Regions from separate parts of the Weizmannia sp. FSL K6-0777 genome, predicted to be linked through region 1. Evidence: predicted binding sites of a transcription regulator. Region 1 holds the regulator's gene; the other holds the start of a gene.
What was found. Region 1 encodes Rex, which represses fermentation and respiration genes when NADH is low (regulators of the CRP and FNR family bind a similar motif). Its sites were predicted from a motif close to TTGTGAAATATTTCACAA; they were not measured.
Positions count from the first base shown of each region.

Region 2: NST70_RS08050 (DUF1641 domain-containing protein) is a predicted target of Rex. The motif match lies at 3,647-3,664, and genes of this name have one in related genera.

Region 1 is NZ_CP151971.1:3,312,033-3,324,359, forward strand. It holds gene NST70_RS15840 (nicotinate phosphoribosyltransferase) at 1-184, opposite strand, end outside; gene NST70_RS15845 (isochorismatase family cysteine hydrolase) at 204-764, opposite strand; gene NST70_RS15850 (dipeptide epimerase) at 854-1,918, opposite strand; gene NST70_RS15855 (DUF6044 family protein) at 2,132-3,808, shown strand; gene NST70_RS15860 (glycosyltransferase family 2 protein) at 3,839-4,843, shown strand; gene NST70_RS15865 (GtrA family protein) at 4,875-5,264, shown strand; gene groL (chaperonin GroEL) at 5,718-7,343, opposite strand; gene groES (co-chaperone GroES) at 7,397-7,681, opposite strand; gene NST70_RS15880 (CPBP family intramembrane glutamic endopeptidase) at 8,050-8,778, shown strand; gene NST70_RS15885 (YdiK family protein) at 8,775-8,972, shown strand; gene tatC (twin-arginine translocase subunit TatC) at 9,009-9,773, opposite strand; gene NST70_RS15895 (redox-sensing transcriptional repressor Rex) at 9,924-10,607, opposite strand; gene NST70_RS15900 (ABC-F family ATP-binding cassette domain-containing protein) at 10,922-12,327, shown strand, end outside.
Region 2 is NZ_CP151971.1:1,717,871-1,730,197, reverse strand. It holds gene rpiA (ribose-5-phosphate isomerase RpiA) at 1-504, shown strand, start outside; gene NST70_RS08060 (DHHA1 domain-containing protein) at 558-1,745, shown strand; gene NST70_RS08055 (NAD(P)/FAD-dependent oxidoreductase) at 1,897-3,078, opposite strand; gene NST70_RS08050 (DUF1641 domain-containing protein) at 3,113-3,562, opposite strand; gene proB (glutamate 5-kinase) at 4,139-5,233, shown strand; gene NST70_RS08040 (glutamate-5-semialdehyde dehydrogenase) at 5,234-6,481, shown strand; gene NST70_RS08035 (permease) at 6,545-7,609, opposite strand; gene NST70_RS08030 (YfcE family phosphodiesterase) at 7,814-8,533, opposite strand; gene selD (selenide, water dikinase SelD) at 8,736-9,785, shown strand; gene mnmH (tRNA 2-selenouridine(34) synthase MnmH) at 9,819-10,865, shown strand; gene NST70_RS08015 (hypothetical protein) at 10,950-11,363, opposite strand; partial or broken gene NST70_RS08010 (FAD-linked oxidase C-terminal domain-containing protein) at 11,466-12,327, opposite strand, start outside.

The DNA.
Region 1 (12,327 bases):
TCAAATAATCCACAATTCGCTCAAGCCCCGCAAAGATGGCGTAGCCATTTCCGAACGGTATTTTTCTGAAAAATGCTTCGAACACCGCTTTCCGGTTGTGGATACCGTCTTTCCAATAGGCCTGCGCCATGTTGATTTGGTATAAGTCTGTGTGAAGCGCTAAACTGTCATCTTTAAAACGCATGCTCTCGAATCACTCCTACCTAATGGGTTTGCACTTCCGCTCCGAGCGAACCTTTAAAATGGCTTAATGCCCATTTGTGCCCGTCCGGATTAAAACTTGCCACCGCGTTTTCGTGGACCACCAGCTTGAATCCTTTATTGTAAGCATCCACTGCCGTATGCAGCACGCAAATGTCTGTGCATACCCCGCATAAATGGATTTCTTCTATGCCCCGTTCCCGCAGCCGCAGCTCCAGATCCGTCCCGCAAAAAGCGCTGTAGCGGGTTTTATCGATCACATGAACGTTTTTCTTCCCTTTCCACGCTGTAAAAAGCGGCTGCAGTTTCCCGTACAGGTCGCGCCCGGGTGTGCCTTTGAGATTATGGGGAGGGAACAATTTCGTTTCCGGATGATAAGGATCATCTTGTTCATGGCAGTCGATTGCGAAGACCACGTAATCGCCGTTTTCAAGGAATGACTTCGTAAGCGCCACAATGTTTTCTTCAATCTGCTGCCCCGGTTTGCCGCATGTCAACCGGCCGTCGTCAGCTACGAAGTCATTGGTATAATCAATATTGATTAACGCTTTTCGGGCACCCATATGGATCCTCCGTTCATTTTAAATTATCCTTATTGTACACGAAAGATGGCTTCCGGCAAAATGTTTCATGCCGGAAGTTTATGGATAACCTACACAGGCTGGACGATGCCGATACCAGGCTGATCAGAGAGCAGGACGTCCTCGCCGTCATAGGTTAAATGATCCGGTTCTTCAGACAACCAGAGTGGCGCGTCCAGATCCATATAGACAACATTCGGATGGGCGGCCGCAAAGTGGGCAGCTGCCGCCACGGAAAGTGATGGCTCCATCATGCTGCCAACCATGCATTTCACACCGTTTGCTTCTGCAATGTCGGCAATTTTCCACGCTTCAGAAATTCCGCCGCATTTCATCAGCTTAATATTGATAAGATCGGCAAATCGGCCCGCGATCAATTTCAGCGCGTCTTTTGCCGAAAACAGGCTTTCATCTGCCATGACCGGCAGCTTTGTTCTTTCCGTTACAAACTTTAACCCTTCCCAATCATCGGCACGTACCGGCTGTTCGACAAACTCAATCCCGAAATCCTTTTTTTCCAGCTCTTGTAAAATTTGCACCGCTTGCTTCGGTTCCCACGCCTGATTGGCATCAAGGCGCAGTTTGACATCAGGCGAAACAGCGCGCCGGACCGCTTCAATCCGTTCGAGATCGATTTCCGGATATGTGCCGACCTTGATTTTCAACAGATGAAACCCGGCCTCCACGCTTTTTTCCGCATCCCATGCCATTTTTTCGGGCGTATCCACTCCGATTGTCATGGAAGTCCGGAGATTTTTCTGCCCGCCAAGATAGGCATACAGTGGAATGTTTAACCATTTGCTGTATGCATCGTAAAGGGCAATGTCGGCAGCAGCTTTTGCACTTGTGTTGCCCGTACAGCACCGCTGCACTTTTTTCAGGGCTTCCTGGAAATCACGCAAATCATGCCCGGAGAGCGCCTCCTTGATAGGCCCTGCCGCAACAGACATGATGCTTTCGGTTGAATCGCCTGTAATGACAACAGTTGGCGCAGCTGCCCCTGTACCTTTTATGCCATTGTCCAGTGTGATTTCCACTTCAATGCTGTCAATTTCATTGGCTTGCCGCAATGCTGTTTTAAACGGAACGAGCAGCGGAATGTTCCGGTAATGCACTTGCACATCTTTTATGATCATGGCAGCTTCTTCCCTTCATCCTGGCATTTCAAAGCCAATTTATGCTGGTTTTATTATATCATTAATAACGGGCCGGTGATTTAAACCCCGCATCATTTTTGCCTGTATTTTTTTGTGTGAACTTTTCCCTGGTTGCCCGCGTCTATTCAAACGTGCTTATGGAGAGAAGGGACCATACATCCAAAAATAGAAACGGGATGGTGTCAGACCGGAATGAAAATCAGTAATCATGAAAAAAATGCTTTATGGCTGGCCGTATGGATGCTGGCCGTCTACCTTTCGCCAATGTTTATTCTTGGCGGCAATATGCATATCCGGGTCCACGACAACCTGGATTCGAATATCGCCTGGTACCGGGTGCTCGACCGCAGCGGAGAACTGTTTGGCCCTCTGAATGCAACGATTCCGCAAATCATGAACGGGTTGCCGCGAAATGCGTTCGGGACGGAATTCAGCGGAATCCAGTGGCTTTACGCCCTGTTCCCTCCGGTCATCGCTTATACATTTAGCCAGACGATTACAAGAGTCTTTGCTTTTTTAGGAATGTACCTGTTACTGAAACGGCATTTCGTGCAAGGGCAGGACGGTTACTTCATCAGGGTATGGGTTTCTCTTGCTTTTGCGATCACCCCGTTTTGGCCGTCCGGCATGTTAAGCACATTGGGGATGCCGCTTGCGCTTTGGGCTTTTTTAAACATCAGGAACCGGCAGGCCACATGGAAAGAGTGGCTGGCGCTGACCCTTTTGCCTTTTTACTCCAGCTTTGTGCTCGGGTTCTTCTTTTTTCTGGCGGCGATGGGACTTTTGTGGATACGGGATGTGCTTGTGAAACGGGAGCGCAACTGGCCGTTCTTTTTTGCAATCGGCTGGATGCTGGTGCTGTATTTAGGGATTGAATACCGGCTTGTGTATTCCCTTGTCTTTTCCCATGAGCCGACAAGCCGGAATGATTTTGTTAGCTCGAAACTCGGCTTTTGGCACACGCTCCGGCTTGCGCTAAAAAATTATGTGTTCGGGCATACACATGATATGACCGTGCACACGTTTGTCATTCTGCCGTTCTCTTTTATCGCCATGTGGCTGATTTATAAAACAAAAGCATGGAAAAAGGAAAAACGGTATGTGCAGCTTTTTATGCTGAATGCCGTTTTATCGCTCTGGTATGCTTTCTGGTTCAACAAGGCATGGGAACCGTTAAAAGAAAAGATCAGCCTGCTGAATACGTTTAACTTTGCACGGTTTCATTTTTTGCGGCCGCTTATCATTTATACGATGTTTGCAGTGGGGGCATGGTTTCTTTGGAAACGCGGCAGAAAGTGGAAGGCATTCGTAAAATTTTGCCTCATCGCCCAGGTGGTTGTCCTGTTTGCGTTTAATCCTGAAATTTATTATCGTGTTGCCGGGAAACCTTCGTTCAACCAGTTTTACGCGACGGGCCAGTTTCACGAAATCGGCCGCTATATCGGCAAACCGAAAAGCGCTTACCGCGTCGCCAGCATCGGGATCCATCCGGCCATTGCCCAGTACAACGGTTTCTACACCTTAGATTCTTACAATAATTATTATCCGTTGTCTTATAAAAGGAAATTCCGAAAAATCATTGCCGGGGAACTGGAGAAAAGCCCGCAATTAAAAACGTATTTTGACCAGTGGGGGAACCGCTGTTATATTTTTGTCAGCGAACTGGGCAAGCATTATGAATTCCGGAAAAACAGCGGCGTCAAAATCCATCATCTTGCCATCGATACAAAAGCGTTTGAAAAGCTTGGCGGGCGGTATATTTTCTCGGCTGTCCCGATCCAAAACGCAGAAGAAGAGCATTTGCGGTTTTTAAAAACTTTCCGCAATGCCGACTCGGCGTGGACCATTTATTTATACGAAGTAAAGTAAGCATCATGCTGGTAAAGGAGATGCTGTAGAATGAGTCAATATCCGAAATTAACGATTGTTGTTCCTTGTTATAATGAAGAAGCCGTATTGCATGAAACGATGAAGCAGCTGTCAGAGGTGCTCGAATCTCTGATCCAGTCCAAACTGATTGCAAAAGACAGCACGCTCTTGTTTGTCGATGACGGGAGCCGCGACAAAACCTGGCAGATCATTGAATCCGCTTCGGCCCGCCATCCGTTTGTAAAAGGCATTAAACTGTCGCGCAATGCCGGGCACCAGAATGCGCTGCTTGCAGGGCTTACGGTCGCCAGTGAGCATTCCGACTGCGTCATCTCCATTGATGCCGATTTGCAGGACGATATCCGGGCGATTCGGGATTTTATGGAAAAATATTGGCAAGGCTACGATATTGTATACGGCGTCCGCGACAGCCGGGAAACGGACACTTGGTTTAAACGGACAAGTGCGCAAGGGTTCTACTGGCTGATGGGAAAAATGGGGATTCAGCTGGTGCCGAACCATGCTGATTTCCGGCTGATGAGCAAGAGAACATTGGAGGAACTTTTAAAATATAAAGAAGCAAATCTGTTTTTGCGCGGGATTATCCCTTTGCTCGGGTTTCCTTCTACGAAAGTGTATTATGACCGAAAAGAGCGGATGGCCGGGGAATCAAAATATCCGTTAAAGAAAATGCTCGCTTTTGCCCTGGATGGCATTACGTCTTTCAGCATAACCCCGGTCCGCTTTGTGACGGCCCTCGGGTTTGTCACGTTTATTTTAAGTGCGTTTGTCGGCCTTTATGCCCTTATAGAGGAGCTTGCCGGCCATACCGTCTCCGGTTGGGCTTCCCTGATCATCTCTATTTGGCTCCTTGGCGGCCTAGAGTTGATGGCGGTGGGGCTGATCGGGGAATACATCGGCAAAATTTTTAAAGAAGTCAAAAGGCGCCCGCGCTATACCATTGAAACGAATTTATATAAAAACGAGAAATCTTCTTTCGTCTTAAGCCAAAACAGTGATACAATGAAAACTTGAAAACACAACTTACGAAAGGTTTGCTGGACCCATGCTCAAACAATATGCCGCTTTTCTTAAGTTTTGCATTGTCGGCGCCGGAAATACGCTTGTTGATTTTCTCGTATTTTTTCTGCTCACCTCCGTCCATGTGCCTTATCTGGTTGCACAGGCATGTTCTTATACGGCCGGCATGGCAAACAGCTATTTGCTGAACCGGTTTTGGACGTTTCAAGTAAGAAAAAAAGCAACATGGGCTGAAGCTTCACGGTTTATCGCCGTCAATTTAATTGTCTATGCGCTGACTTCCCTTCTGCTTTTCCTCTTTCACGAGCAGTGGGGCTGGCCGCTTTTATACGCGAAGATCATTGCCACACTGGCAGGGATGGCTGTCAATTTTCTTGGCACAAGGCTCTGGGTATTCCGTGAACACGCGGAATAACCGGGCCGGCATCCCTAAAAAAACCGGCTTGCCTTCTTTCTGTCACCTGTTCAGGCCCTTCATTTCGCGCCCACCACGCTTACGTTTGCCGCTTGCCTCACCCGCCATCATTAGCGGCTTATGGGCATAGCCTTCATTCCGCAATCACTTTTCTCAAACACTTCCCTCTATTTTGCAACCATCTTACTTACGGTTTATACGCTTCCCTTCATTTCGCAATCACCCCGTACAGGACTCATGCCGCTTCCCTTCTTTTCGGCTTTTGCCATTTCAACACCCCTGTTCATTTGTAAGCATACACAAAGCGTGTATGAGAAACAGAAAAAAGAGGCTCCCGGTCACTTCCCGGGAGCCTCATTAAAAATGTAACGATCTAAAACATGAACCGAAACATGGAATGGTACAGTTTTGAACGTCTGTAAAAGCCGTTATCCCAGCATTTTCAGGCGCTTATTACATCATGCCGCCCATGCCCATGTCAGGGGCGCCGCCGCCTGCAGGTGCCGGCGGTTCAGGTTTGTCGGCAACAACTGCTTCTGTTGTAAGCAGCATTGCAGCAACAGATGCAGCATTTTGAAGTGCGGAACGGGTTACTTTCGTCGGGTCCACGATACCCGCTTCAATCATGTTGACCCATTCTCCATTGGCGGCATTGTAACCAATGCCGACATCTTCTTTTTTCAGGCGTTCGACAATGACTGAACCTTCAAGGCCGGCATTTTCCGCGATTTGGCGTACAGGTTCTTCTAAAGCGCGTGCAACGATATTGATGCCTGTTTGAACATCGCCTTCTGCTTGAATGGAAGCAACTTTCTTGATGACATTGATCAGCGCCGTGCCACCACCAGCTACAATGCCTTCTTCAACAGCAGCGCGCGTAGAGTTCAAAGCATCTTCAATGCGCAGTTTGCGTTCTTTTAATTCGGTTTCTGTCGCAGCACCGACTTTGATGACCGCTACGCCGCCGGCCAGTTTTGCAAGGCGTTCTTGTAATTTTTCACGGTCAAATTCGGAAGTCGTTTCTTCCAATTGCATGCGGATTTGGTTTACACGTGCGGAAATTGCAGCAGAGTCGCCTGCCCCTTCAACGATTGTCGTTGTTTCTTTTGTAACAACCACTTTTCCGGCACGGCCGAGTTGGTCAATGGTTGCAGATTTCAAATCAAGGCCGAGTTCTTCTGTGATCACTTCGCCGCCTGTCAGGGTTGCAATATCTTCGAGCATCGCTTTGCGGCGGTCACCGAAGCCAGGCGCTTTTACCGCAACGGCATTGAATGTGCCGCGCAGTTTGTTGACAACGAGTGTTGCAAGAGCTTCCCCTTCAACATCTTCCGCAATCAGCAACAACGGTTTGCCTTGTTGGACAACTTGTTCCAGAACAGGCAGGATTTCCTGGATATTGGAAATCTTCTTGTCTGTAATTAAGATGTAAGGGTTATCCAGAACAGCTTCCATTTTGTCGGAATCCGTTACCATGTAAGGCGATGCATAGCCACGGTCGAACTGCATTCCTTCCACAACGTCCAATTCCGTTGAGAAGCCTTTTGATTCTTCAATGGTAATAACGCCATCGTTGCCCACGCGTTCCATTGCTTCAGCGATCAATTCGCCGACTTCTTCGTCAGCAGAGGAAATTGCAGCAACTTGGGCGATGGAAGCTTTGCCTTCGATTGGTTTCGAAATGGCTTTTAATTCTTCGACAGCAGCCGCAACTGCTTTTTCAATCCCTTTGCGGATGCCAACCGGGTTTGCACCTGCTGTTACGTTTTTCAGGCCTTCACGGATCATTGCCTGTGCCAGAACAGTTGCAGTGGTTGTACCGTCACCAGCTACATCGTTCGTTTTGCTGGCCACTTCGGAGACAAGTTTGGCACCCATGTTTTCAAACGCGTCTTCGAGTTCAATTTCTTTTGCGATCGTGACACCGTCATTTGTGATCAGCGGAGAACCGAATTTCTTTTCCAGAACGACGTTACGTCCTTTCGGGCCCAATGTCACTTTTACAGCATCTGCCAGTTTATCCACACCACGAAGCATACCGCGGCGGGCTTCTTCGCCGAATTTAATTTCTTTTGCCATTTATAAAACCTCCTCATGTCATATCGTTATTTCTATGTTTCAACAAGCCAGGCTTATTCCACAACCGCCAGAATATCGCTTTCACGAAGGATTAAGTATTCTTTTCCGTCATATTTCACTTCAGTGCCGGCATATTTCGAGAAGATGATGCGGTCGCCTACTGCTACATCGATGGCAACACGTTCACCGTTATCAAGGGTACGCCCGGAACCGACAGCCACAACTTTGCCTTCCTGTGGCTTTTCTTTTGCCGTGTCAGGCAGGACAATACCGCTTGCTGTTTTTTCTTCCGATTCAACTAATTCAATGACAACGCGATCACCCAGTGGTTTTAACACGTGAAACAACCTCCTTAATTCGTATTATGTAAAATTTTGTCCATTATTAGCACTCGCATAAGTTGAGTGCTAACACATTTATTATAATAAATAATTCCTTGCTTTTTTGCAAGTCTCTCATCCAACTTTTTTTATTTTTTTCGGGCCCTGCATCCTTTAAAGAGCCCCGTCAAAGGATGCCGGTTGCGCGCCTCCATTTCAGCCGCTTGCCCTTTTATAAGTATGCTTGATCACCATCCGGATATGCAACTGAAAAGGCTGGCTCTGCGCACGGCATTTGAACCCCGCCCGGTTCAATAGTACAATGAACATATTGGACGAATTTGCGATCCTTTAAACTTTGAACTGGCAAGAAAGGAAAAGAACGCGTGAAAAAAGAGTATGTGTATATTCTCGTGACGTACATCCTTATGCTGCTGTCCGGCGCCGTCGGGTATCCGTTGCTCTACTATGCCGGGGTGAACGTTTTCCACGAACCGGCAGACAGCATGCGGACATTGACGCCCCCGCTTTGGACCGTCATCAGCTTTATCATCGGGCTGATCATCGTCCTGTACTTTTTAAGAAAAGCCGCAAAGAAAGAAACAGACCGGACTGAACCGCTTCCGGCCGCGCCATCCGCCATATGGGCAATAGGCGGCGTCTTTCTTTGTTTCTTTGCCCAGACTGCAGCCGCGATCATTGAATCATTATTCGGTGCCCCGGCTGCCTCCAACAATACGCAGCAAATCATGGCGCTGATTGAAAGATTTCCGCTCGTCATCCTCATCAGCTCGATCGCAGGGCCGATTCTCGAGGAAATCGTTTTTCGGAAAATCATTTTCGGCACGCTGCGCAGGCGCTTTTCATTCCTTTTATCCGGTATTGTCAGCTCGGTTATTTTCGGACTCGCGCATACCGAACCGAGCCACTTGTTTTTATATTCCCTTTTAGGGCTGACGCTCGCTTATTTATACGAGAAAACAAACCGGATCACCGTTTCCATGTTTGCGCATGTTTCCATGAACACGATTGTGGTCGTGAGGCTGCTTTTGCACCCGTCCGTTCTGCAGACATCCGTACATGAAATTTACAGCTCAATTGGAGGACTTCTATGATGAGACCACTTTTTTCAGGGATTGTAAACTGCCTGCTCGGGGCTTTGTTCACTTATTTTGCCATTCAGCAGGTACAAGTGGGCGGCTGGGGCTTTTTTTCTTATTTACTGCTGTTGATTGCAACATTGGATCTGGGTTCCGGCATCAGGCTGATCTTTCTCCATTTCAAGCTGAAAAACTCAGTGAAAAAATAAAAGCCGTTTTCCGGCTCCGTCCGGAAAACGGCTTTCTTATTCAGAAGCAATCGTCTGTTCATCCATTGGCATTTCTTTTGCCGCTTTTTTGGCATTGCGGTACGCCATTTTCGAAATCAGTGTGCTTGCTTCATACAGCAAAACGAGTGGAACAAAGGTAATCAGCTGCGAAAACACGTCCGGCGGGGTGATGATGCCGGCAGCTGCAATCAAAGCAAGATACGCATATTTTCTTACCTTTTTCAACAGTCTCGGCGTAATGATGCCAAGCCGGGTCAGAAACAGGACCACGACCGGCATTTGGAACACAAAGCCAAACGGAAGCGTGATCTCTAGCAGAAACTGAATATACTCCCGGATCCCGATCACCGCACGAATGCCCATTTCATTTGACAAGCCCATCATAAACTTCACCATCAGCGGACAAAGCACGAAATAGGAAAAAGAAACGCCGGCTATAAAAAGCAAGATGGAAACAGGAATGTAACTTAATGTCAGTTTCTTTTCTTTCTCATACAGCCCCGGGCTTATAAACGCCCAAAGCTGGTACAAAATCACCGGCAGGGTCAATAGGCATGCGATCACAACCGAAACTTCCATAAAAACCTTAATAGGATCGGTTACCCTGAAGGCATTCATCGTGAACATGCCGGCATTTTTGGCATGCTGCAAATAACGTATAACAGGTTTTGCGGTAAAAAAGCCAACAACCAGGGCAAACAGAAAGAAAATGAGAACGGTAATTAACCGCTTTCTCAATTCCTGGATGTGTCCGGTAACCGGCATTTTTTTCGTATTCATCGCCGTTCCCCTTTAAGTGCCGGCGTTGAATCCGCCCTTTTCCCTTTGCACGCCACAGCCAAATCCGGCCATTGCCATTTGCGCCTGCATTCCGTTTTCAATCGGGCCACCCCCTGTACCCACTATGATAACGGAAAAAAAGCTTTTTGGCTATGGCTTCGCAACCGGCTCTTTTGTTTCTTTCAAATTTTCTTCATCATTTGAATAATGTTTTAAAAAATAGATCAGTGCCTGTAGTTCCACGGCCAGGTCAATATGATGGACGCGGATATCCGGCGGCACGTTCAGCCGGGCAGGTGTAAAGTTTAAAACGCCTTTTACATTTGTACTGGCAAGCTCGTCTGTCACTGCCTGGGCACTGGAAGCGGGGACCGTCAAAATCACAACCGTCACATCTTCCGCGCAAAGCCGTTCTCTTAATTCGTCCATGCTGTAAACAGGCACATTGCCAACATGGCTCCCCACCTTCCCGGGGTCATTGTCAAATGCCATCACAATCCGTGCGCTGTTATTCTTCGAAAAATTGTAATTCAAAAGGGCTGTACCGAGGTTCCCAACGCCAACCAGCGCTACATCTGTGATCTCATCCTGGTTCAGCGTCTTGCCGAAAAAAGACAATAAATATTTTACATTATAACCATAACCTTTTTTTCCAAGTGCCCCGAAGTAGGAAAAATCCCTGCGTATCGTAGCGGAGTCGACTTTCACCGCTTCACTCAGTTCCGCCGAGGATACCCTTTGCTTGCCAAGTGTATATAAATTTCTCAGGTACCGGTAATATAATGGAAGCCGTTTTGCAGTGGCTTGCGGTATTTTTACTGATTCATCCTTCATGTGAAATCCCCCAAGTTGAAAGCTTAAGTTTTTTGTGCTGTTGGTTCCAATCGTGCGTCCATTCCAGAATGGCAGCGCTGCCATTCTTCATTATAATATTACTCCTATCTGAGCAAAGAAAAAATATGTTTTAAAAAAATGCCTGCATGCGTCTTTTTCTCTCTCCAACTATGTTAAATATATCACAAGTAAGCATTTTTTTCATGGGTTTTTACGAATTTATGTGAAAAGTTTTTTGACAAATTCCGATCACGCCGGTTGAGTTGCAGTTCGCCTTCCTGTACACTTACAATGGTATAGAGGTGAACATAAAGATGATGTTGCTGCAAGTTCAACAAGTCACAAAATATTATGGCGCTGAACTTATTTTATCGGATATAAAATTAGAAATTCAAACAAAAGACCGGATTGCCTTGGTCGGGAGAAACGGGGCCGGCAAATCGACCCTCCTGAAAATCATCGCCGGCCAGCTTTCTTATGATGAAGGTTCCATCATTATGCCGAATGGTGTCGAAATCGGTTATCTCGCCCAAAATACCGGACTCGAATCGGATCTGTCCATTTGGGACGAAATGATGTCGGTTTTTAAAAATTTGCTGGATATGGAAAAACAGCTTCGCGAATACGAACAAAAAATGGCCGACCCTAAGATTTATAACCGCCCGGCGGAGTATGAAAAAGTGCTGCATGCTTATGATACTTTGCAGACACGTTTTAAAGATGAAGGCGGATATCAGATCGAAGCGGATATCCGGTCCGTTCTGCATGGCTTCCGTTTTGACCAGTACGACTACAACACCCCGATCCGGACATTAAGCGGCGGGCAAAAAACACGCCTTGCATTGGCGAAATTGCTGCTCACAAAGCCGGACATCCTCATTTTGGATGAGCCGACAAACCATCTCGATATCGAAACGCTCACCTGGCTGGAGCAATATTTACAAGGCTATGAAGGCGCCATTCTGATCGTGTCCCATGACCGTTATTTTCTGGATAAAGTCGTCAACCAGGTCTATGAAATTTCAAGGCATTCTATTAAAAAATACCACGGCAACTACAGCCGGTATCTGGAACAAAAGGCCGCCCAGTACGAGCGAGAGGTCAAACAATATGAAAAGCAGCAGGAAGAAGTTGCGAAATTGCAGGCATTCATCCAAAAAAACATTGCCCGTGCCACCACGACAAAGCGGGCGCAAAGTAGGAGGAAACAACTGGAAAAAATGGAATTGATGGACAAGCCGCTTGGCGATGAAAAATCTGCCCGGTTTTCGTTTGAAATTGCCAAACAAAGCGGGAACGAAGTCCTTCATGTCCGGGATGCTGCCATCGGCTACGACGGGGAGCCGGTTGCCAAAAACATCCATCTTTCAGTCAAAAAACAAGACAGTGTTGCCCTTGTCGGCCCGAACGGCATCGGCAAGTCAACGCTTTTGAAATCGATTATCCGGAGAATCCCGCTGATATCCGGCACGATCGAATATGGCTCCAACGTTATGACCGGCTATTACGATCAAGAACTGGCCGACTTATCTTCCAATAAAACGGTCCTCCGGGAATTATGGGATACATACCCGCTGAAAACAGAAAAAGAAATCCGCACGGCACTCGGGAATTTTCTTTTTTCCGGCGATGACGTTTTAAAAACCGTCTCATCCTTAAGCGGCGGCGAAAAAGCCCGGCTTGCCCTCGCCAAATTGATGCTGGAAAAGGCGAACTTTCT
Region 2 (12,327 bases), 1.6 Mb from region 1:
TGCGGCATTCCGATAACAGACTTGAACGATACGGCGCAAATGGATATGACCATTGACGGAGCCGACGAGGTGGACCCTTCCTTAAATGGCATTAAAGGCGGCGGCGGGGCGTTGTTGTTTGAAAAGCTGGTGGCAAAGGCATCAAAAAGAAATATCTGGGTGGTGGATTCCCGGAAAATGGTTCAACAACTTGGCGCTTTTCCGCTGCCGGTGGAAGTGGTCCCGTTCGGATACAAGCATTTGATGAAAACGTTTGAGCGGGAAGGATTAAACCCTGTCCTCCGGATGAAAGAAGGCCGGCCGTATGTAACAGACGGCGGCCACTATATCGTGGATATAAAGCTCAAATCGCCTGATATCGGCGCGTTTGGAGCCTGGCTTGATGGTTACACAGGTGTTGTTGAACACGGGCTTTTTCTCGGCATTTGCGATCTTGTTGTCATCGGGGACGGCAGCAAGGTATATACCAAGAACCGGGCGGAGGCAAAGAGCATTATTTTGTGAAAAAACAGCCGTATGGGAGACCATACAGAAAATTGAATTTCGGAGGAAGATTGATGTATCGTTTATTAACCCACAATGACCTGGACGGGCTTGGCTGCGGGATTCTTGCCAGGCTTGCATTCGGCAAAGACATTGAAATCCAGTATAATTCCGTGTCCGGTTTAAATACCCAGGTTGAAGCTTTTTTGAAAAAAGAACATAAAGAAGACATGTTATGGATTACCGATTTATCGGTCAATGAAAAAAATGCGCAGCTTCTTGATGCCTATGCCGCACAGGGCGGAAAAGTGAAACTGATTGACCACCATAAAAGCGCGCTTCACTTAAATGAGCATGAATGGGCTTCTGTCCAGGTGGAGGAAGACGGCAAACAGGCAAGCGCTACTTCATTGTTTTACCGGTATCTGCAAGCGGAAGGAAAAATCAGCGCGACCGGGGCCATTGACGCGTTTGTCGAACTTGTCCGGCAAATGGATACATGGGAATGGGAACGCAACGGGAATATGCAGGCCAAAAAATTAAATGATCTTTTCTACCTGTATCCGATCGAAGAGTTTGAAGAGATTTTGCTACATAAACTTAGCGGCAGTGAGACTTTTTCATTTGATGATTTGGAAGAAAAGATCCTCGATCTGGAAGAGAAAAAAATCGAAAGGTATATCAACGGAAAGAAGCGGGAAGTCTATCAGGCCGTGATTGACGGCTATTATGCAGGTGTTATCCATGCCGAGTCGCATCATTCCGAATTGGGGAATGCCGTTGCAAAAGAATACCCGCATCTCGATTATATCGCCATTTGCATGGTCGGAAAGAAACGGATCAGTTTCAGGACGATTCATGACCATATTGACGTATCGGAAATTGCCAAAAAATACGACGGGGGCGGGCACAAAAAAGCCTCGGGGGCTGTGCTGACGGAAGAGGCGTTCCGGAAGTTTGTCGTCGAAACGTTTAAAACAGAACCGCTTAAACGCGATTTTGCCCATAACCAGTCCAATATCAAAGGGCAGGAAGCGGGATGTTTATACCAAAACCGCAGCGGGGAACCGATCTTTATTTATAAAGACCCTCAAAAAGGCTGGGCGATCGAAGCAAGAGGCTTAAAGCAGTCTCCTTCTTTTTCTGCCTTTGAAGAAGCGGAAAAATTTGTAAAGCGCCAGTTCCAAGCATGGCTTACCCACGATGATGCGTATTTGGAATATATGGACAAAAAGAAAAAAAGAAGCGAAAGTGGTTTGTAAAGCTGCCCGGTGATGCCGGGCTTTTTTTCGTGCAGGTATAGAGCCGGTTGCGGCCAATTTGCACGAAAAAAAGCGCGGCCTGCAACTTAGGTTTTGCCGGGGAAAAAGGGGCTTAAAAAAGGCGCATCCGCGTTTGGATGCGCCTTTTTCCTTAATATACAAGTGAGAATAACCCGTTAATATGGGCCAGGTAACGAATATTGCTTGCTTCTTTCATAGCGGAAGCAGGGAAGCCTTTTAATTGCGTTTGGTTTTCCCCGATAAACGCAATGGCATCTTTTCTGCCGAGGCTTGCAAGCGTACCGGAGTTGACCGGCTGGAACGTCTGCATTTTTCCGCCTTTTAAATAAGCATAAAGATTATAGCCGATCAATTCGCCCATTTGCCATGACATTTGTGCTGTTGGCGGATAAGGGCGTGCGCCTTCTGACGGGAAGACAACCGCGCTGTCGCCTGCAACAAACACATCCGGGTGGGAAGTGGATTGCAAAAAGGCGTTTACCGTTGCACGCCCGCGGTTTACTTCAATCCCGGAATTCGCAACGACACGGTTTCCTTGCACGCCGCCCGTCCAGACAAGCGTCTTCGTTTCGATTTTCTGGCCGTCTTTTAATTCCACGACATTGTCTTGGAATTTTGTAACAGGGATGCCTGTGAAAAATTGCACGCCGCGCGCTTCCAGGCTCTTCGTTGCCCGCTCAATCAGATTTGGCGCGAAGTTCGGCAAAATGGAAGGCGCCGCTTCGACACAAATAAGCGAGATTTCGGAAGGGTCGATCGCAAATTTTTTCGACCATACCGGCACCTTGTCCGCCAGCTCACCAACCAGTTCAATCCCGGTCAGGCCGCCGCCGCCGACAACAAATGTGGCATCCGCTTTGTTTTTCGTTTTGGCATACTGCGCAAGGCAGGACTCAATATGGGCATGAATGCGTTTCGCATCGTCCACTGATTTTAACAGAAAACTGTTTTCTTCAAGGCCCGGAATGCCGAAGAAAGCTGTTTCGCTGCCGAGTGCGACAACAAGCACATCGTAATTCAGCTTAAAGCCACTTCCAAGCGATACCTCTTTCGAATCAGGCGAGATTTTTGTGACTTCATCCACCTGAACGTCGACATCTTTGCCCTTAAACAGTTTTCTGAGCGGAAGCGACACCCGTTTTTCAGAAACGCCGCCCGCTGCCAGACGGTGCAATTCCGTAATAATTTGATGGTCCGGCACACGGTTTACGACCGTGATCGCTGCATCGTCTTTTGACAAATATTCACGCGCTGATAACGCAGATAACAGGCCGCCATAACCGGCCCCTAAAATGACAATTTTTTTACTCATATGGATCCCCCGTTTTCATTCATTCTCATTCACCTTACTGCTGTTTGCTGCGTTCTTCCGCGACTGCAAGATAAGACTGCAGGAAACGGAACAGCTTCTGGGCTTGCGGATCTTTCAGCAATCTCAACAGGCCGAACAATCCGATCGTGTCTGTGGACGTCTCGGCACGGTCTTTTGCTTCAATCGCAGTTTGGGCAAGCCCCTTTGCTTTTTCGGCAACGGGATCCAGAAAGCCTTGAAATCCGCCTTTAAAATCATTGACCAGCACTTTATCTGTCATAATGGATTGCGCAAAATCATAGGCTTTGTTTAACATGGTGACCAGTTCGGCCATTTTCGGCAGGCTTTCAACCAACACCGTCAAAGATTGCTGGATTTCCGGATCCAATAATTGATCCAGCAAATCTTTCTGTGCGACTGCCGTTTCCGGGGTTACTTCCGGTTTTTCTTCAGGATTGCCTTTTTGAGCTGAAGTTTCTGCCATCTCCTATTTCTCCTTTTCTGATGGAATTCCCACACATATGTAGATGCAAAAAAATATACGGGTTCCCTGATTCCCCCCTCCTGATTGTGAATTTCCTCCCATAATTACGTACCAAGATTCACAAAGAAAGGTGATGAAACCTCATACATGACTAGTATATCAAATTTTCACCGTATAGAAAGTAATTTGCTTTCCATTTTCGGGGAAAATCCGCATGTAAGCTTATTTTTTGTCCCGGCTGCCTGGGTTATGCATAGCAAAATATTTTGCTTGCATTTCTGCTACTGCTGTTGTAAGATAATTAAAAATACTGAACGTGAACGAAGGAATAGTAGGCGGATCACCCTTGCATAAGAGAGCGGCACCCACAGGCTGAAAGGTGCAGCAGCAGGCGGCCTGCCGAACCTGCCTTCCGGGTCCCGGAAAACCGGGCGCAAAGTTTTGCGTTATCAAAAAAGAGCGGGGCGCAAATGTCGCCCAAAAAAGGTGGTACCGCGAAAAGCAAGGCCTTTTCGTCCTTTTTACAGGGACGGAAAGGCCTTTTTGTTTCACCTTTTTTAGAAGGAGAGAAAAGCCATGGAGAAAAACAGAGTCGTCGTAAAAATCGGAAGCAGTTCTTTAACAAATGACGCCGGTGAAATCGATGAACAGAAGTTTGCCGATCATATCGGCGCCCTTGTCGCATTGCACAAAGCCGGGCATGAGGTGGTCGTCGTTTCATCCGGCGCCGTCGCGTGCGGGTTCCGGCTGCTCGGTTACCCGGCGCGGCCCGTCACGTTAAAAGGGAAGCAGGCTGCTGCTGCTATCGGCCAGAGTGTGCTCATCCAGCGTTACAGGGAAGCGCTCGGTGCTTACGGCTTAATACCGGCGCAAATTTTGTTGACCCGGAAAGATTTTTCCACAAAAGACCGGTACCATAACGCTTATTCAACGATAACAGAGCTTTTGCGCCGCGGCGTCATCCCAGTTATCAATGAGAATGATTCCGTGTCGGTCTCAGAACTGACTTTCGGCGATAATGATATGCTGTCAGCGCTTGTCAGCGGGCTTGTCCACGCCGGATGCCTCATCATTTTAACGGATGTAAATGGGCTGTACAGCACGAATCCAAAATACGACCGTTGTGCGCAGCGCATTGATTTTATCGATCATATTACGCCCGAGATGATGAAAATGGCTGGAGGCGCCGGGTCGAAAGCGGGAACAGGCGGCATGTTGTCAAAGTTAAAAGCCGCAAATACAGCTGTCTCCCTCGGCGTCCGGGTGTTTATTGGAAAAGGAAAAGGGTGCGATAAACTCGTCAGGATACTCGAAGGAAAAGGGGACGGCACGTATATCGGAGCCACCCGCCCAGCTGTAAAGAGCCGGAAACAATGGATCGCGCTGTTTTCGGAAAGTGCCGGAAAAATATACATTGACCGCGGCGCGGAACAGGCTTTGCTGCAAAAAGGGAGCAGCCTGCTTCCGGCAGGCATTCAAAAAATTTCCGGCACATTCCAAAAAGGCGATGTCGTGGACGTCTACGGCGCAAAAGGGCTGCTTGGAAAAGGGGAAGTGCTTTACGGTGCAGAAGAGCTGTTGCGCGTGCTTATGAGGCCTAGCGGGCGGGCAGCAGAAGAAGTCATTCACCGCGATCATTGGGTGCCTTTAAACAGAAAGGGGCTGGGTTAAATGTCTGAAGCCGCAGAAAAAGGAAAAAAAGCGAAGAATATCAGCATGGTGCTCGCCAAAAAAACAACGGAAGAAAAAAACAAAGCGCTTTTGGCGATTGCCCGTGTTTTGCTTGAGGACCGGGAAACGATCATTTCCGAAAACAAAAAAGACCTCAGGCGGGGGAGCCGGGCAGGCCTTCCGGAAAATATACTCGACAGGATGATGCTGAACGAGAAGCGGATCCATGATATGTCAGAAGCGGTCCGGCTGCTTGTGAAATTAAGAGATCCGGTCGGGGAAACGGTCGAGGAAATCAAGAAAGAAAACGGATTGCTCATCCTCAAAAAGAAAGTGCCGGTCGGTGTCATCGGCATGATTTACGAAGCGCGCCCGAATGTTACGGCCGATGCTGCCACGCTTGCGATCAAAACGGGCAATGCGGTCATTTTAAGGGGAAGCTCGTCTTCCATCTGCTCAAATCAGGCGCTCGTCACTTCCATTCACCGCGCATTGGCGGAGACAGGCTTTCCTGAAGATGCCGTCCAGCTCATCGAAGATACAGGCAGGGAGGCGGCAACAGAAATGTTCCACCTTCGTGATTATCTTGATGTCTTGATCCCGAGAGGCGGGAAAAAGCTGATTGATACTGTTGTCCGCGAAGCTTCTGTACCGGTGATTGAAACCGGGGCGGGCAATTGCCATTTATATATTGACGAAACAGCACAGCCGGAAATGGCCGTCCGGATCGCAGTCAATGCAAAAACACAGCGCCCATCCGTCTGCAATGCTATCGAAACGCTTTTAATCCATGCGCATTGGCTCGCCCAGCACGGTGAAAAGCTGCTTAGCGCACTGGCGGAAAAAGGGGTGGAGATTTACGGAGACGAGCCGGTGCGAAAAATTTTTCCGGCTGCAAAAGAGGCGGCGGAAGAGGACTGGTATTGCGAATATCTCGCGCTTAAAATCAGCGTCAAAACGGTGGAAGATACAGATGAAGCGATCCGGCACATCAACCGTTACGGCACAAAACATTCAGAGGCGATTGTAACAGAAGACGGGGCCCGGGCGGAACATTTCATGTCCATGGTGGATGCCGCCTGTGTGTACCATAATGCGTCCACCCGCTTTACAGACGGTTTTGAGTTCGGATACGGGGCGGAAATCGGCATCAGCACCCAGAAACTGCATGCCCGCGGTCCGATGGGGTTGGATGCCTTAACGTCCACAAAATATTGGATTTACGGGAGCGGCCAAGTCAGAGAATGAATGCAAAACGGCGCGGCCAGATAGCCGCGCCGTTTTATTCATATGCTCCGGGCAATCGTTTGGTTAAAAAAACATTCCACATAATCCTGCCACAATCCCGACCACAACACAGGAGGCTGCAACAAACAGAAGGGTTTGTTTTGAAAACGACCGGCCAACCATGATCAAGGAAGGAAGGCTGATGGCCGGAAGCGTCACAAGCAGTGCGCTGGCCGGACCTGTCCCGAGCCCGAAAGCCATCATCGTCTGGACAATCGGAATTTCAGCTGCTGTCGGAATGACAAACAGCATGCCGGCAAGAGCAAGCAGGATCACCGCCGTAATGCTGTTTCCGGCATGCTGGCCGAATGCCGGAAACAACCAGAAACGGGCCGCACTTAACACAACAACCGAAAGCAAATAAGCCGGAACAAGATACAGGATCATATTTCCGGCGGCCTTTCCCCATCTTAAGAAAAAGGACCCGTTGTTTTCTCCGGCATCTGGCTCGAACTGGCGGATGTTCACCGGTTGTTCGTTTTTCACAAGCCGGCCCGCCAGCCAGCTGACCCCGAACGTCATGATAAGCCCTGCGACGATGCGGAGAAGGGTAAATTTCCATGATAATACAAAAGCCATGAAAATCAGCGTTGCCGGATTCAGCATCGGGTTACCAATCCAAAAGGCGAGTGCCGCAGGTGTGGACACTTGTTTTTTGCGCAGCCCGACTGCAATCGGTGCTGCGCAGCATGTGCACATCATGCCGGGAATGGCGCTCGCTCCGGCAATGACCGTACTTCCAAATGACGTTTTGCCGAGCACTTTAAGCAGCCATGCAGAAGGCAGGAGCACTTGCACGAGCGAACCGAGCAAAATGCCGAGCACGGCCGCTTTCCAAACAGCCTGAAAATACGCGATCACATATTGGAAGGTGCCATCCCATGAAAATGATGCCGATTTGCCCGGATCCCCGAGAATCGATGTCCCGATGGAATGCGTATGGGCGGCAAGCAAAGACTTCTCATAGTACGGCCACCATTTTACATAAAAAAGGCCGAACGCGGCAATGACGAGAAACAAAACGGCAAGCCATGCCGCCTTTTTCTCGGATTGCTGTTCAGGTTTTGCCGTATGATTCACAACAGCCAAAGCAACAACATCTCCATTTCTATGACAGTAAAATTTATACCAATTGTTAATGATAACATAATAAGGTGAAAAAATAAATGGCGGGTGATGCCAATGGCTGTCTCTTTTTTGGCATGGGGCTGCTGCGCTTTTTTATGCTCTTTCGTGAAAAATTTCACAAAAACTTCTGCCGAAAAAAACCCCCGGTTAAAACCGGGGGTGGGTTCAATCATTTTTTGCCCGGGTTAAAATGTCGATCAGCTTGTCTTTATTCGGATAATCGGAAGCTTCAAATAACCCGATCGTCTTTTGCACATCGTAGGAAACACGGACATTGGAAACCTGGTAATCGTGATCGCCAATTTCCACCATCGCATAAGAGGCTTTGGCGATCCCGTCAAACGGCAGACCGACACTGCCGAGATTGACAAACGTTTTGCCATCAAACGTGCGGATAAACGGCAGGTGGATGTGCGCGTATAAATAAATATCCGCGTCTTCCTGCATTAACTTCTCTTTCAACTTGCTGTTTTCACTATCCGGCGGCACATTTTCAAACAAACTGTACGGGGTGGCGTGAAATCCGTGAATTTTGATGCCGCCGTATTCGTATTTTACCTCTTCGGGGAGCTGGTGCAACGACTCCACTGCATTCTGCTCCATCCGGGAAACCGTCCAGTCCCGCTCCCGGTTCATCATTTCATAAGCCTTTTCCGGCACTTCGTTCATGCCGACACCCCTGTACACCCATTCATCAGCATTTCCTTTAATCACTTCCGTATTTAAAGCCATCACCATCTCATATGCCCGCTGTGGTTCCGGGCCGCGAAAGCAAAGATCGCCGAGGACAAAAATTTTATCGGCCCGCTTTTGTTCAATATCTTCCAGCACGGCTTCGAGCGCATGCGCATTGCCGTGAATATCGGATATAAATGCCAGTTTCAACGCGATCACCTCAAAAATTTGTTTCCTTTATTATACCATAATGGGTTGCGGGTTTATCCCGACCTGCCTGGTTTCACCACCGGGATCCGTTTTCAGCGTCCTCATTAGGCGGACGGAGCGGAAGAAAATGCATTTTGCTGCGAAGTGGTCTATAATGGTACAAGGATCAGACATGCTTTAAGAAAGGTCAGGTTGATGCAATATGGCACAATCAGAAAAAATAAAATTGACTTCACTGACAACAAAAGGCGGATGCGGATGCAAAATCGGTCCGGCGGATTTGCAGCAGGTGATGCGGACGCTGCCACCGAAGGCAGCGGATCCGAATTTGCTTGTCGGGCTCGATACGAACGATGATGCCGGCGTTTACAAGCTGACGGATGATTTGGCAATCGTGCAGACAGTCGACTTTTTTACACCGATTGTCAATGACCCTTATGCATTCGGCCAGGTGGCGGCGGCAAACGCAATTAGTGATATTTATGCCATGGGCGGTACGCCGCTAACTGCGCTGAATATTGTTGCTTTTCCGATCCATACCCTCGACAAAGCCATTCTTGCCGATATTTTAAAAGGCGCCGGTGATAAGTGCAAAGAAGCCGGGGTCACTTTAGCCGGTGGGCATTCGATTGATGACCAGGAACCTAAATTCGGGATGGCGGTGACTGGCACGATCCACCCGGCAAATATCCGCACGAATGCAGGGGCCAAACCGGGGGACAAGCTGATATTGACGAAACCGATCGGGGTCGGGATTTTGACCACTTCCATTAAACGGGATTTATTAACGGAAGAAGAGATCACACGCGTGACCAATGTCATGGCCACCTTAAATAAAAAAGCAGCTGAAATTTCCCGGGATTACACCATCCATGCTTCGACCGATGTGACCGGGTTCGGGCTTTTGGGCCATGCATCCGAAATGGCGCAGGGGAGCAAAAATGGGCTCCGTATTTACCAAGACAAAGTGCCGGTGCTGCCGCGCGTGCGTGAACTGGCGGAAGCAGGTGCTGTTCCGGGCGGCACAAAGAATAATTTTGCCCATATTGAAAATGTCGTCGACTTCCCAGAAGGCATGGACCAAATAGATAAATGGATTTTAAGTGATGCGGTCACATCAGGCGGCCTATTGCTGTCCGTTGCCGGCGATGAAGCGGAACAGCTGCTCGAAGAACTTGTAAAATCAGGGGTGGAAGCCTGCCTGATCGGTGAAGTCGTCGCGAGTCATCCCGGCCGTATCAAAGTGCAATAGTCCCATCAGGAACCATAGAAAGGCGGGAAATATTTGTTTCAAGACATTACCATTGAAGAAGCAAGAAAACGGATGGAGAAAAAGCAGCTCACATGGGTGGATGTCCGTTCCCCTTCCGAATACCGGAACGCAACGATTCCGGGGAGCGTGAATATCCCTTTATTTAATGATGAAGAACGGGCGGAAGTGGGGACGATTTATGCCCAATCCGGCAACCGCGCTGCGAAAGAACGCGGACTTGAAATTTTTTCGAAAAAGTTGCCCGGTTTTATCGAGGCTTTCCGTGAAATAGAAGGGGAAAAAGCGGTATTTTGCTGGCGCGGCGGTATGCGGAGCAAAACGGCGGCAACCGTTTTGGATCTGATGGACATCCATGCCTACCGGCTCCAGGGAGGCTACCGCGCCTACCGGAAATGGGTGACAGGTCTGCTTGAAAATATGGACTTTCATCCGGTTACGTATGTGCTGGGCGGCTATACAGGCACCGGTAAAACGTATATGCTCCGGGCGCTTGCTTCGGAAGGCTATCCGGTCCTTGACCTGGAAGGCATGGCCAATCATCGCGGCAGCATTTTCGGGGATATCGGCCTAAGCTCCCATAACCAGAAAACGTTCGATGCTTTGTTGGCAGAGCGCATTTTACAATTGAAAAATGCGCCGTATATTCTGATGGAAGCGGAAAGCAAAAGAATCGGAAAAGTAGTGGTGCCGGAATTTTTGATGGAAAACAAAGCGCGCGGCACGAAAATTATGATTGAATTGCCGGTGGAGGAACGGGTCCGCAATATTTTGGATGATTACCGGCCGTGGGAGAACAAAGAAGCGTGCATCCGTGCCTTTCAAAGCATCAAAGAACGGATTCACACGCCGGTTGCAAAAGAAATCGAGAAAGATTTACAGACTGAACGATATCATGAGGCCGTAAAATGGCTGCTCGAATATTATTATGATCCAAGATATGACCATTCGCTCGGAATAGAGGAGACAGAAAGGGTGAAAACGATCCGGGCCGGACATACCGACGAAGCGCTCGGCCAATTAAAAGAAATGTTAAAAACAGCCGGCCTTCCGTTGCACTAAAGCAATGGCAGGCCGGCTGTTTACATGTATCACTGCGGATTTATTTGGCACGCCTTATGGATTTGGCTCGCGGGTATGCCCCGGTCAGCAATGACAATCCCTGCCTGTCATGCCCGGGTAATAACCGTGCATCATTCCCGGGGCCATGCCCATCCCAGCGCCCGCATATCCTGGATAACCCGGCATTTGTCCATGACCGTAACCGGCGCCTGTGTACCCCGGGCCCATCGGCATTCCCATATGCTGACCGTACCCCGGCATGCCGTACATGCCCGGATACATCGAAGTTGCGGGATGCTGTCCCGGGTACATTTGCCCTGCCATCGGATATTGCCCTGCCAAACCGTCTGCTGCTCCCATCTGGCCCATTTGCCCCATCGGACCGTAATGCTGCATCATATCCATATCATCATCATAATAAGGCTGGCTTCCCCCGGCATAGCTGCCGAAATGCCCTAACCCCTGAGATTGCGGATAATTTCCATATGTTTGTTCCATCTCAACCCACTCCTTTTCGGTGTTCAACATTAGAGTATGTGGATCAGGGCGCATGGTTATAGACATTTGCCCCAAAAAGTGAAAAAAATGCGGGCAAAAGCCTCAAATAAAGATTTTACCGGGGTTTAAAATATGATTCGGGTCAAACAGATCCTTGATTTTCTTCATCATCCCATAAGCGGGCCCGTGTTCTTCACGCTGATATTTTGCCTTTCCAATCCCAACGCCGTGTTCGCCTGTGCAGGTACCGCCCTTTGAAAGCGCAAATGACACAATATGTTCATTTAACGCCTGTGCCTGCCGAATTTCATTTTCATTTCCCATATCGATCATTAAAATGACATGATAGTTGCCGTCGCCAACATGGCCGACAATGGCCCCGTCCATGCCCATTCTGTCAAGCGTTTTGCGCGTATCTTCAATGGCTTCGGGAAGGAAATGAAGGGGGATACAGGCATCGGTTACCATCATTTTCTTTCCCGGCGTGCCGCGGACAAAAGCGTAGGCAAGTTTATGCCGCGCATCCCAGAGCTTATGGCGCGCTTTTTCATCTTTTTCAAACATAACATTTTTGCATTGGAATTCGGCAAGGATGTCTTTCGCAAAGTTGACATCTTGTTTTAACCCGGATTCGTTCCCTGTAAATTCCAAAAATAAAGTGGGCCATTCCGGATACGATGTCCCCATAAACCGGTTTGCCTGCTGAAGCGACCGTTTGTCAACCAGTTCCATCCTTTCCATCGGGATCCCGGCTTGGCGGATCGCGACAACAGCATCAACCGCCTGCCTGACCGTTTCGAAAACGGCCCTTGCCGCAACCATTGCTTCCGGAATGCCGTATACTTTTAAAGCCAGTTCGGTAATGACGCCCAGTGTCCCTTCAGACCCGACCATGAGCCCGTTTAAATGGTAGCCCGACGATGATTTTGCGGCAAGGCTTCCGGTATGAATGACCGTTCCGTCC